One region of the Mesorhizobium sp. M0051 genome, then DNA from elsewhere that is predicted to be linked to it. Evidence: predicted binding sites of a transcription regulator. Region 1 holds the regulator's gene; each other region holds the start of a gene.
The links. The regulator PhoB, encoded in region 1, activates phosphate uptake and scavenging genes when phosphate is short. The targets are predictions, from matches to a motif close to TGTCATNNANCTGTCAT.

Region 1 (3,250 bases):
AATGGCAGCAACTGGCATGGACCGGCGCACTCATCATCACATTGACGGTTCTTGCGCTCAGCATCGTTGCGCGCAGCCTGACCGGACGCAGAGAGGACAAATGAGCCAGATGTTGTCTCCAGACATGACGATCGCCGCCGAGGCCACCGCCAAGGCCAAGATCGAGGTCAAGAACCTCAACTTCTACTACGGCCAATCGAAGGCGCTGAAGGACATTACGCTGTCCTTGCCGGAGCGCAGCGTCACCGCCTTCATCGGGCCTTCGGGCTGCGGGAAGTCGACGCTGCTGCGCGTCTTCAACCGCATCTACGAGCTCTATCCCAAGCAGACGGCCGAAGGTCAGGTGCTGCTCGACGGCCAGAACGTTCTCGACCGCTCGCAGGACCTCAACCTGCTGCGCACCAAGATCGGCATGGTGTTCCAGAAGCCGACGCCATTTCCGATGTCGATCTATGAAAACATCGCGTTCGGCATCAGGCTCTACGAGAAGCTGAACAAGTCGGAGATGGACGGCCGCGTCGAGCAGGCGCTGAAGCGCGCGGCACTCTGGACCGAGGTCAAGGACAAGCTTGACGCCAGCGGCCTCAGCCTCTCCGGCGGTCAGCAGCAGCGGCTCTGCATCGCCCGCACCGTAGCGGTGAAGCCGGAAGTCATCCTGCTCGACGAGCCCGCTTCGGCGCTCGACCCGCTGTCGACCGCCAAGATCGAGGAGCTCATCGACGAGTTGCAAGCCGATTACACGATCGTCATCGTCACCCACAACATGCAGCAGGCGGCGCGCGTATCGAAGCAGACGGCCTTCATGTATCTGGGCGAGCTGGTCGAGTTCGACCGCACGGAGAGGATATTCACGTCGCCCCGCGAGAAGCGCACGCAGGACTACATCACCGGCCGCTTCGGCTGAGCTCAGGCATACGAGGAACAGGATCATGAGCGAACATACAGTCGCTTCTTTCGACGAGGATCTCGGTCAGATCAGCAAGCTCATCAGCGACATGGGCGATCTCGCCAGCTCGATGGTCGGCGGTGCGACCAAGGCGCTCTTGAATTCCGACAACGCCTTGGCACAGCGCGTCGTCTCCGATGATGCGATCATGGACGCGCGCCAGCGCGAGCTCGACGACCGCGCAATCACGCTGATCGCCAAGCGGCAGCCGATGGCCGATGATCTGCGCCATGTCGTCGGTTCTATCCGCATGGCCGGCGATCTCGAACGCATCGGCGACCTTGCCAAGAACATCGCCAAGCGTGTCGGCACTGTCGGCCTCAGCGTCACGCCGCGCGACCTTTCGCACTCGATCGATGGAATGGCACAACTGGTGCTGATCCAGGTGCAGGGCGTCATCGAGGAATATGCGGCGCGTGACGCCGCCGCGCTGGCGAAACTGCGTGCCGACGACGAACGCATCGACGTCAAATACACCTCCGTGTTCCGCGAGCTTCTCACCTATATGATGGAAGACCCGCGCAACATCACCGCGTGCACGCATCTTTTGTTCTGCGCCAAGAACCTCGAGCGCATCGGCGACCATGTCACCAACATCGCGGAAAATGCCTATTATGTTTTGACCGGCACGCAGCTGCCGGCCAATCGTCCGAAACAGGACGAGACGACAATGTCCGCGCCCGCGGCATGACGACAGGGGTAACCAGCCGATGATCGCGCCACGCATCATGGTGGTGGAGGACGAGGAGCCGCTAGGCGTGCTGCTCCGTTACAATCTGGAGTCCGAGGGCTATCAGGTCGAGGTCGTGACGCGCGGCGACGAGGCCGAGATCCGGCTGCAGGAGAACGTGCCTGACCTTCTGGTGCTCGACTGGATGGTACCGGCGGTCTCCGGCATCGAACTCTGCCGGCGCCTGCGAATGCGTCCCGAGACCGAGCGGCTGCCGATCATCATGCTGACCGCGCGCGGCGAGGAGAGCGATCGCGTGCGGGGCCTCTCGACCGGCGCCGACGATTATCTGGTAAAGCCGTTTTCGACACCGGAGTTCATGGCCAGGGTCAAGGCGCTGCTGCGCCGTGCCAAGCCGGAACTGCTGTCCAGCGTGCTGAAGGTCGGCGACATCGTGCTCGATCGAGAATCGCACCGGGTCTATCGCAAGAAGAGCGAGATCCGGCTCGGGCCGACCGAATTCCGCCTGCTCGAATTCATGATGCGCCATCCCGGCCGCGTGTTCTCGCGCAGCCAGCTGCTCGACAACGTCTGGGGCGAAACGATCTACATCGACGAACGCACGGTAGACGTGCATGTCGGGCGGCTGCGCAAAGCCGTCAACAACGGCCGCATGCCCGACGTCATCCGCACCATTCGGGGCGCAGGCTACGCGATCAGGGAAGACTAGCCGATAGATCGGAACCAAGGTTCAAATTCGATCAGCAGGTCGTCGCCAATGGCCACGCGATGGCAGACATTCAAGCAGGCGGCATCGAAGTCTAAACTGCCCTTCGCGGTCGCGGGCTCGCGCGTACCTTGACTGGCTGGCGATTGCCTTCCGATCTCCCAATTCGCTTTTCTGCCAGGCTGGCCGCAGGAAGCACGGCCCGTGACACTTTAGTTGGTCACATTGCTATCTTGCCCGCAGACCTCCGATCAAAGTCGCGCGCCTCAAGAAACAATTTGAACTAATATGGCTATGTGCCCGCTAGAGGATGTGGTTTCGCATAAATTCGCAATTTTATTAAAAATTGCATCCGACTAAGAGCGAGTTTCCCTCTTCTTTATTGATTGTATGTGCTCCGAATAGTCAATACGATCTTGGATCTGATGATGATTCCGCGGGAACGATCTCGTTCGTTGCAACGTTGCTTTGAAAGCGGTCGCCGGACGCTGCGCCGAATGATTTGACCAGGTCGGACACTAAAGAGGAAGGATTTCTGATGAGCACGGTCTTAAACGCCAAAGGTATTCCTCTTCCCTACACCGGCGCGTCCAGTCATTGGTTCTCGGCAACCGGAGCCGGGGCCGAACTGCATGGCACTTCAGGCAACGACTCCTTCTGGGGAGACACCGGCGTCTATGTCACGATGTACGGTGGCGCCGGCGATGACTACTATCACCTCTATTCCACCAACAATAAGGCGGTCGAAGATCCCGGGGCCGGGATCGACACGATCGACACCTGGATGAGCTACAAGCTCCCCGACAATTTCGAGAACCTGGTCGTTACCGGCGCCAATCGATATGCGTTCGGAAATGCGTTGGACAACATCATCAAGGGCGGGTCGGGTCATCAGACGCTGGATGGC
Region 2 (3,250 bases), on a different contig from region 1:
TTTGCCGCGCACCACCTTCTCTGCCATGACCGCGAGCAGGAGTGCCACGCACATGGCGACGATAGCGGTCGCAAGGGAAAACACCACCGTCACCTTGATCGAGTTGAGGTAGGCTGGATCGGCAAGCACCTTCCTGAAATTGGCAAACCAGACGAACCTGGTCCTCAGTCCGAACGGGTCCTGCCTGAGCATGGACTGATAGAACGCCTGACCGGCCGGCCAGTAGAAAAAGACGAGCGTGATGGCAAGTTGCGGTGCCACCAAGAGGTAGGGGAGGACCTTGTTGGGAAAGACGACGCGAGGGGTCAAGGAGCCACTCCGGGCTGGTTAGTCGGGTGGCACCATATGGTGCCCTTCTCTGTCAAAGGTGGCATTGATGGACGTTTCGGATTCGGCAGCATCGACAATTGGCGAAATCACAGCAAATCTCCCCCTCTCCGGGGGGAGATCCCTGACAGGACGGTGGGTGCGCAGTAGAACAAGGACTTTTGCGCCCGCTTTAGTTCCCCAGCGCTTCCTTGATCGCGGCATTGCCGCGTGTGACCGCATTGTCGAGCGCCTGCTGCGCGGTTTGCTGGCCGGCGAGCATCTTCTCGAACTCCTCGTTCTGGATATCGCGCACCTGCGGCAGATTCGGCAGACGTACGCCCTTCGAATTGTCGGTCGGCGCCTTACCCGTCATCTGCAGGATCGGGGTCTCGCGACCGACGTTCTTGTCATAGAAACCGGATTTCTTGGTCGCTTCATAGGCCGCCAGCGTTACCGGCAAATAGCCCGACTTCTGGTGCAGGTACTCCTGCACGTCGGTCTTCGACAAATAGGCGAAGAAAGCAGCCACTCCCTTGTATTCCTCGTCGGATTTGTCCGCGAAAACCCACAGGCTGGCGCCACCCGGCGTCGTGTTCTGCGGCGCGCCCTTGGCGTCGCTGTCATAGGGCAATTGGCCGATGCCGTAATTCATGCCGGACTTGACGATATCGCCGAGCCCGCCGGAGGATTCGGTCATGATCCCGCATTCGCCAGCAAGGAAGATCTGCTTGGCTTCGGAGGTGCGCCCGCCATATTTGAAGGTGCCGTCCTTGGCGAGGTCTGCGAGCGCCTGGAAGTGATTGACGAAAATCGGCGCATTGATCTTGAGTTCGACATCGCCGCCGGCCAAGCCATTCTGCTGGGTGGCCCATGGCACATCATTCCAGGCAGCGAAATTCTCCAGATGGATCCAGGTCAGCCAGGTCGAGGTGTAGCCGCAGGCGGCCGCGCCGCTCGCCTTGATCTTCTTGGCATCTTCCCACACCTCATTCCAGGTCTTGGGTGGGCTGCCGACGTCGAGACCAGCCTTCTGGAAGATGTCCTTGTTGTAATAAAGGATCGGCGAAGAGGAGTTGTAGGGGAAGGACAGCATGGTGCCGTCCGGCTTCGAATAATAGCCGACGATGCCTGGCAGGTATTGGCTCTTGTCAAAGGTCATTCCAGCGCTGGTCAATACATCGGCTGCCGGCTTGATTGCGCCTTCGGCTGCCATCATCACGCCGGTGCCGACGTCGAACACCTGGATAATGTCGGGCGCCTGGCCGGCGCGGTAGGCGGCGATGCCGGCATTCAGCGTCTCGGGATACGTGCCCTTGAACACCGGAACGAGCTCATAATCGCTCTGGCTGGCATTGAAATCCTTGGAGATCTTGTCGACGACCTCGGCATTGGCGCCAGTCATGGCGTGCCACCAGCTGATCTGCGTGACAGCAAAAGCGGAGGCGGTGGAAAGCAGCGTAAAGGTGGCGGCAACACCGGCCGCGAAGCCGAAGGACTTCATGTTTCATCTCCCGTTTGTCATTGGCGAAAGGGGCACTCCCGCACAGGCAATATGTGTCGGTCATGACAATCAGACAACGGCTTTGTTGCAGATCGATGAACTTCATCTCTGCCTGAAGCAATGCTCGCCTCCCCGTAACAGACTACGGCAAAGCAATGGCGTTAGCCGACTTAGCGCGACAACGAACAGCGCAGGGACCGTCTTCAGGACCGGGCTCCGCCAAGCTGGTTTTCGGGTATGACAATGCTGATTACAGCTGCAGCAGCCGTGAAACGGTGAGTTGCTCTAAAGGCTTTCGGGTTTGAGCACCGTCTCGACCAGTCTCCTGGCATCCGGCCCCGACCATTCGGCCGGGCCGTTCATATGGGCGAGCAGGCAGCCCTCGCCGTCGATCAGCATGGTGACGGGAAGGCCGAGCGCCAGGCCGCGCTTCTTGAGGTCGTTGAACAGCGCCATCGTCGAATCCCTGTAGTAGCCGAGCGTCGCGACGCCGGTATCCCTGAGGAACTTCTTCGGCTTCACATCGTCGCCGGCATCGACATTGACGGCGACCACCTGAAAGGCGTCGCTGCCCTTTTCCTTCTGCAGTGCATCGAGCGCCGGCATTTCGGCACGGCACGGCGCGCACCATGTCGCCCAGAGATTGAGCAGCACGGTCTTGCCGGCAAGGTCGGCAAGCGTCATCGGCTTGCCGTCCGGACCGTTAGAGGCGAGGCTTTTCAAGGATTGCGGCGGATCGGCCGGCAACAGTGCAGCGACTTCACCGGTGGCCGAGGCCGCGATCTTTTTGGCACGGTCGCTCTTGGCGGCGCAGGCGACATCGTCCTTGCTGTCACCGACGGCTGCTTGTGCCGGTGCATTGTTGCCAGACCGGCTCTCGCTGACATATACCGCGACCGCGCCGGCCAGCGCGCCCGCCACCAAGGCGGCGAGGATCAGGCGCGGGGCCGGGAAGAATTTATTACCGTCTGCCATTTTCTCAGAAGTGCTCCGAATCACGGGTTATAGCCATGAGCGACAAGAAGACCAGCAACCAGATGTGGGGCGGACGTTTTGCCTCGGGTCCGGCCGCGATCATGGAAGCGATCAACGCGTCGATCTCCTTCGACCGAAAACTCTATGCGCAGGACATCAAAGGCTCGATCGCCCATAGCGAGATGCTGGCGCAGACGGGCATTATTTCGGCGGCCGATCAAGAAAAAATCGCTCACGGGCTGAACACGATCCTGAATGAGATCGAGGCCGGAAGCTTCGAGTTCTCGACCCGGCTCGAAGACATCCACATGAACATAGAGGCCCGCCTTGCCGACCTGATCGGCCCGGCCGCCGGCCGGCTGCACACCGCACGCTCGCGCAACGACCAGGTGGCGGTGGATTTGAGGTTGTGGGTCAAGGACGAGTGCTTTCGCGTCGCCGAGGCGTTGAAAGGGCTGATCAAGG
Region 3 (3,250 bases), on a different contig from region 1:
ACCCCGCTTGTTGTCTCGGACGTCGCCAAGAGCTTCACCATGCATCTGCGCGACGGCATCAAACTGCCGGTGATCGCCGGTGTCTCGTTCTCGATCAGGGCGGGCGAATGCACCGTGCTCGGCGGCCCGTCCGGTGCCGGCAAGAGCTCGATCCTGAAGATGCTCTACGGCAACTATGCCGTCGATGAAGGCCAGATCATCGTCACGCATGACGACGGACTGATCGACCTTGCCACCGCCAGCCCGCGCACCGTGCTTGCCGTGCGCCGGCAAACGATCGGCTATGTCAGCCAGTTCCTGCGCACCGTGCCGCGCGTCTCGGCGCTCGATGTCGTCGCCGAACCGCTGGTCGAGCGCGGCGAGGACCGCGAGATTGCCCGCGACAAGGCACGCGGCTTGCTGGCGCAACTCAACCTGCCGGAAAAACTCTGGGCATTGCCGCCGGCGACCTTCTCCGGCGGCGAGCAGCAGCGCGTCAACATCGCGCGCGGCTTCATCACCGAGCACCCGATCCTGCTGCTCGACGAGCCGACCGCCTCGCTCGATGCCAGGAACCGCGACGTCGTGATCGAACTCATCGCCGCCAAGAAAGCGGCTGATGTCGCCCTGCTCGGCATCTTCCATGACCACGACGTGCGCGAGGCGGTTGCCGACCGCATCATCGACGTTACCGCTTTCGCTCCCGGAAAAGTCGCCGCATGACCAGGAAATTATCGGGGACACCGCTGGTCCACCCGACGGCGGAGGTGCAGAACTCGACGCTCGGCCGCTGGACCGAGATCGCCGACCGCAGCCGGGTGTTGGAGAGCGAACTCGGCGACTATTCCTACATGATGCAGGATTGCGCTGTCTGGTGCGCCACGATCGGCAAGTTTTCCAACATCGCGGCAAGCGTGCGCATCAACGCCACCAACCACCCGACTTGGCGGCCGACACTGCATCACTTCACCTATCGCGCCTCGGATTATTGGGACGACGCCGAACACGAGAGCGAGTTCTTCGCCCAGCGCCGCGCCAAACGCGTCACCATCGGCCACGACACCTGGCTCGGCCATGGCTCGACTATCCTGCCCGGCGTCACAGTCGGCGACGGTGCGGCGGTCGGTGCCGGCGCTGTCGTCTCGAAGGATGTCGCCCCCTACACCATCGTCGCCGGCGTGCCGGCAAAACCGATCCGTGAGCGCTTCGACCGCCGAACCGCCGAACGCTACCAGGCGCTTGCCTGGTGGGACTGGGATCATGCCAGGCTGCGCGCTTCGCTCGACGATTTCCGGGAACTATCGGCCGAGGCCTTCCTGGAAAAATACGAAGGATAATTCTTCACATCATCGTCATGGCAGCCGCATGGCAGGACCTGTTCGATGCCTCCACTGCGAGGAACTGCAGGTCTTGGGCCGACCGTAACTCCACGCCTGTGGAGCGTAACAAAACTGACATCATCGCGACACGGCAGGTTCATGTGGCTGCGTTAGGCGAGTGCCTGACGATCAATATGGTCCGGACTGGAACCTGCCCCATGTCAGTAACCTCTGCCACGCTCGAAATCCGCGGTGTCACCCGACGATTTGGCAAGAACACCGCCGTCAGCGACATCAACATCGCGATCCCGCAGGGTCAGATGGTTGGCATTATCGGTCGTTCGGGCGCCGGCAAATCAACCCTTCTTCGCATGATCAACCGCCTCATCGATCCCAGCCAGGGGTCGATTTTTTTTGACGGCGCCGAGGTCTCCCAGTTGAGCGGCTCGCCGCTGCGGCGCTGGCAACGCGACTGCGCCATGATCTTCCAGCAGTTCAACCTGGTGCCGCGCCTCGACGTGCTGACCAATGTGCTGCTCGGCAAGCTGAACCACCGTTCGACCATGTCAAACCTGTTCGGCATGTTCTCTCGCGCCGAATGCGCCGAGGCGGTCGCGGCACTCGAGCGGCTCGACATTGCCCGTACAGCGCTGCAGCCCGCCGGCACTTTGTCGGGCGGGCAGCAGCAGCGCGTCGCCATTGCCCGCGCCATGATGCAGCAGCCCAGGGTTATCCTCGCAGACGAGCCGATCGCTTCGCTCGATCCACTCAACGCCAAGGTGGTGATGGACTCGCTGCAGGACATCAATTTGCGCGAAGGCATCACCGTCGTCACCAATCTGCACACGCTGGACACCGCCCGCACCTATTGCAACCGCATTGTCGGCATGGCCGCCGGCAAGGTCGTTTTCGACGGGCCGCCGGAAGAGCTCAACCGCGAAGCCGTGCGCCTCGTCTACGGCGCAGACAACAATGGCCAGGAAATCTCAGAGGCCATCACCTCGACCAGCGTTGCCTTCAGCCGAAAGATCGCCGCATCCGCCGGACCGCTCGAGCCCGCATTCCCGGGATACTGAGAGCGGTTGGGATCGCCAGCCCACGTCAAGGGCACCTGTCAAAATCGATAACGCTGCCGGCGCGGGGCCGGAACCTACAGGAGAGATATCCAATGTTCAGGAAGATGGTTTTTAGCGCCGTTTCGGTGCTCGCCATGGCGACCAGCATGGCCCACGCGGCCGATATGAAGGAATTTCGCGTCGGCATTCTCGGCGGCGAAAACGAAACCGACCGGCTGCGCAACTACCAGTGCCTCGCCGACCATTTGAAGACCGAATTCGGCTTCGAAAAGGTCTCGCTGTTCCCCGCCGCCGATTATGATGGCGTGATCCAGGGCCTGCTCGGTGGCACGCTCGACTTCGCCGAGCTCGGCGCTTCCGGCTATGCCAGTGTCGCTCTAAAGGACCCGAAGGCAGTCACCCCGATCCTCACCACCCAGCAGACCGACGGCGCCACAGGCTACTATTCGATCGGCCTCGCCCTGAAATCCTCCGGCATCACCGACATCAAGTCGGCCAAGGGCAAGAAGCTTGGTTACGCCGATCCGGATTCGACCTCCGGCTATCTAATCCCGCTGACCCAAATTCCGAAGGACACCGGCGCTTCGAACGAAACCTTCTTCGCTTCGACTCAGTTCAATGGCGGCCACGAGAACAACGTTCTGGCCGTGCGTGACGGCAAGGTCGACGTGGCGGTGGACGATTCGTCCGGCATTGGCCACTTCAAGGACGGCTACACCTCCGGCACCTTCCACAAGGAAGTCGCCAAGGGCGCCGTCGATCCCAACGACTTCGTTGAAGTCTGGCGCTCCGGCCTGATCCCGAACGGCCCGCTGGTCGTGCGCACCGCGCTCGGCAAAGAAATGACCGCCAAGCTCACCGACTTCTTCACGCAGC

Region 2: the regulator PhoB is predicted to act here: its motif matches at 1,873-1,889, upstream of ugpB (sn-glycerol-3-phosphate ABC transporter substrate-binding protein UgpB).
Region 3: the regulator PhoB is predicted to act here: its motif matches at 1,421-1,437, upstream of phnC (phosphonate ABC transporter ATP-binding protein).

Annotation. Positions count from the first base shown of each region.
Region 1 covers NZ_JAMYUT010000017.1:69,345-72,594, forward strand. The annotation lists gene pstA (phosphate ABC transporter permease PstA) at 1-104, shown strand, start outside; gene pstB (phosphate ABC transporter ATP-binding protein PstB) at 101-904, shown strand; gene phoU (phosphate signaling complex protein PhoU) at 930-1,637, shown strand; gene phoB (phosphate regulon transcriptional regulator PhoB) at 1,657-2,346, shown strand; gene eglC (endo-1,3-1,4-beta-glycanase EglC) at 2,882-3,250, shown strand, end outside.
Region 2 covers NZ_JAMYUT010000014.1:59,032-62,281, forward strand. The annotation lists gene ugpA (sn-glycerol-3-phosphate ABC transporter permease UgpA) at 1-309, opposite strand, end outside; gene ugpB (sn-glycerol-3-phosphate ABC transporter substrate-binding protein UgpB) at 500-1,810, opposite strand; gene tlpA (thiol:disulfide interchange protein TlpA) at 2,096-2,785, opposite strand; gene argH (argininosuccinate lyase) at 2,821-3,250, shown strand, end outside.
Region 3 covers NZ_JAMYUT010000001.1:348,228-351,477, forward strand. The annotation lists gene phnL (phosphonate C-P lyase system protein PhnL) at 1-702, shown strand, start outside; gene NKJ90_RS01670 (DapH/DapD/GlmU-related protein) at 699-1,316, shown strand; gene phnC (phosphonate ABC transporter ATP-binding protein) at 1,517-2,374, shown strand; gene phnD (phosphonate ABC transporter substrate-binding protein) at 2,467-3,250, shown strand, end outside.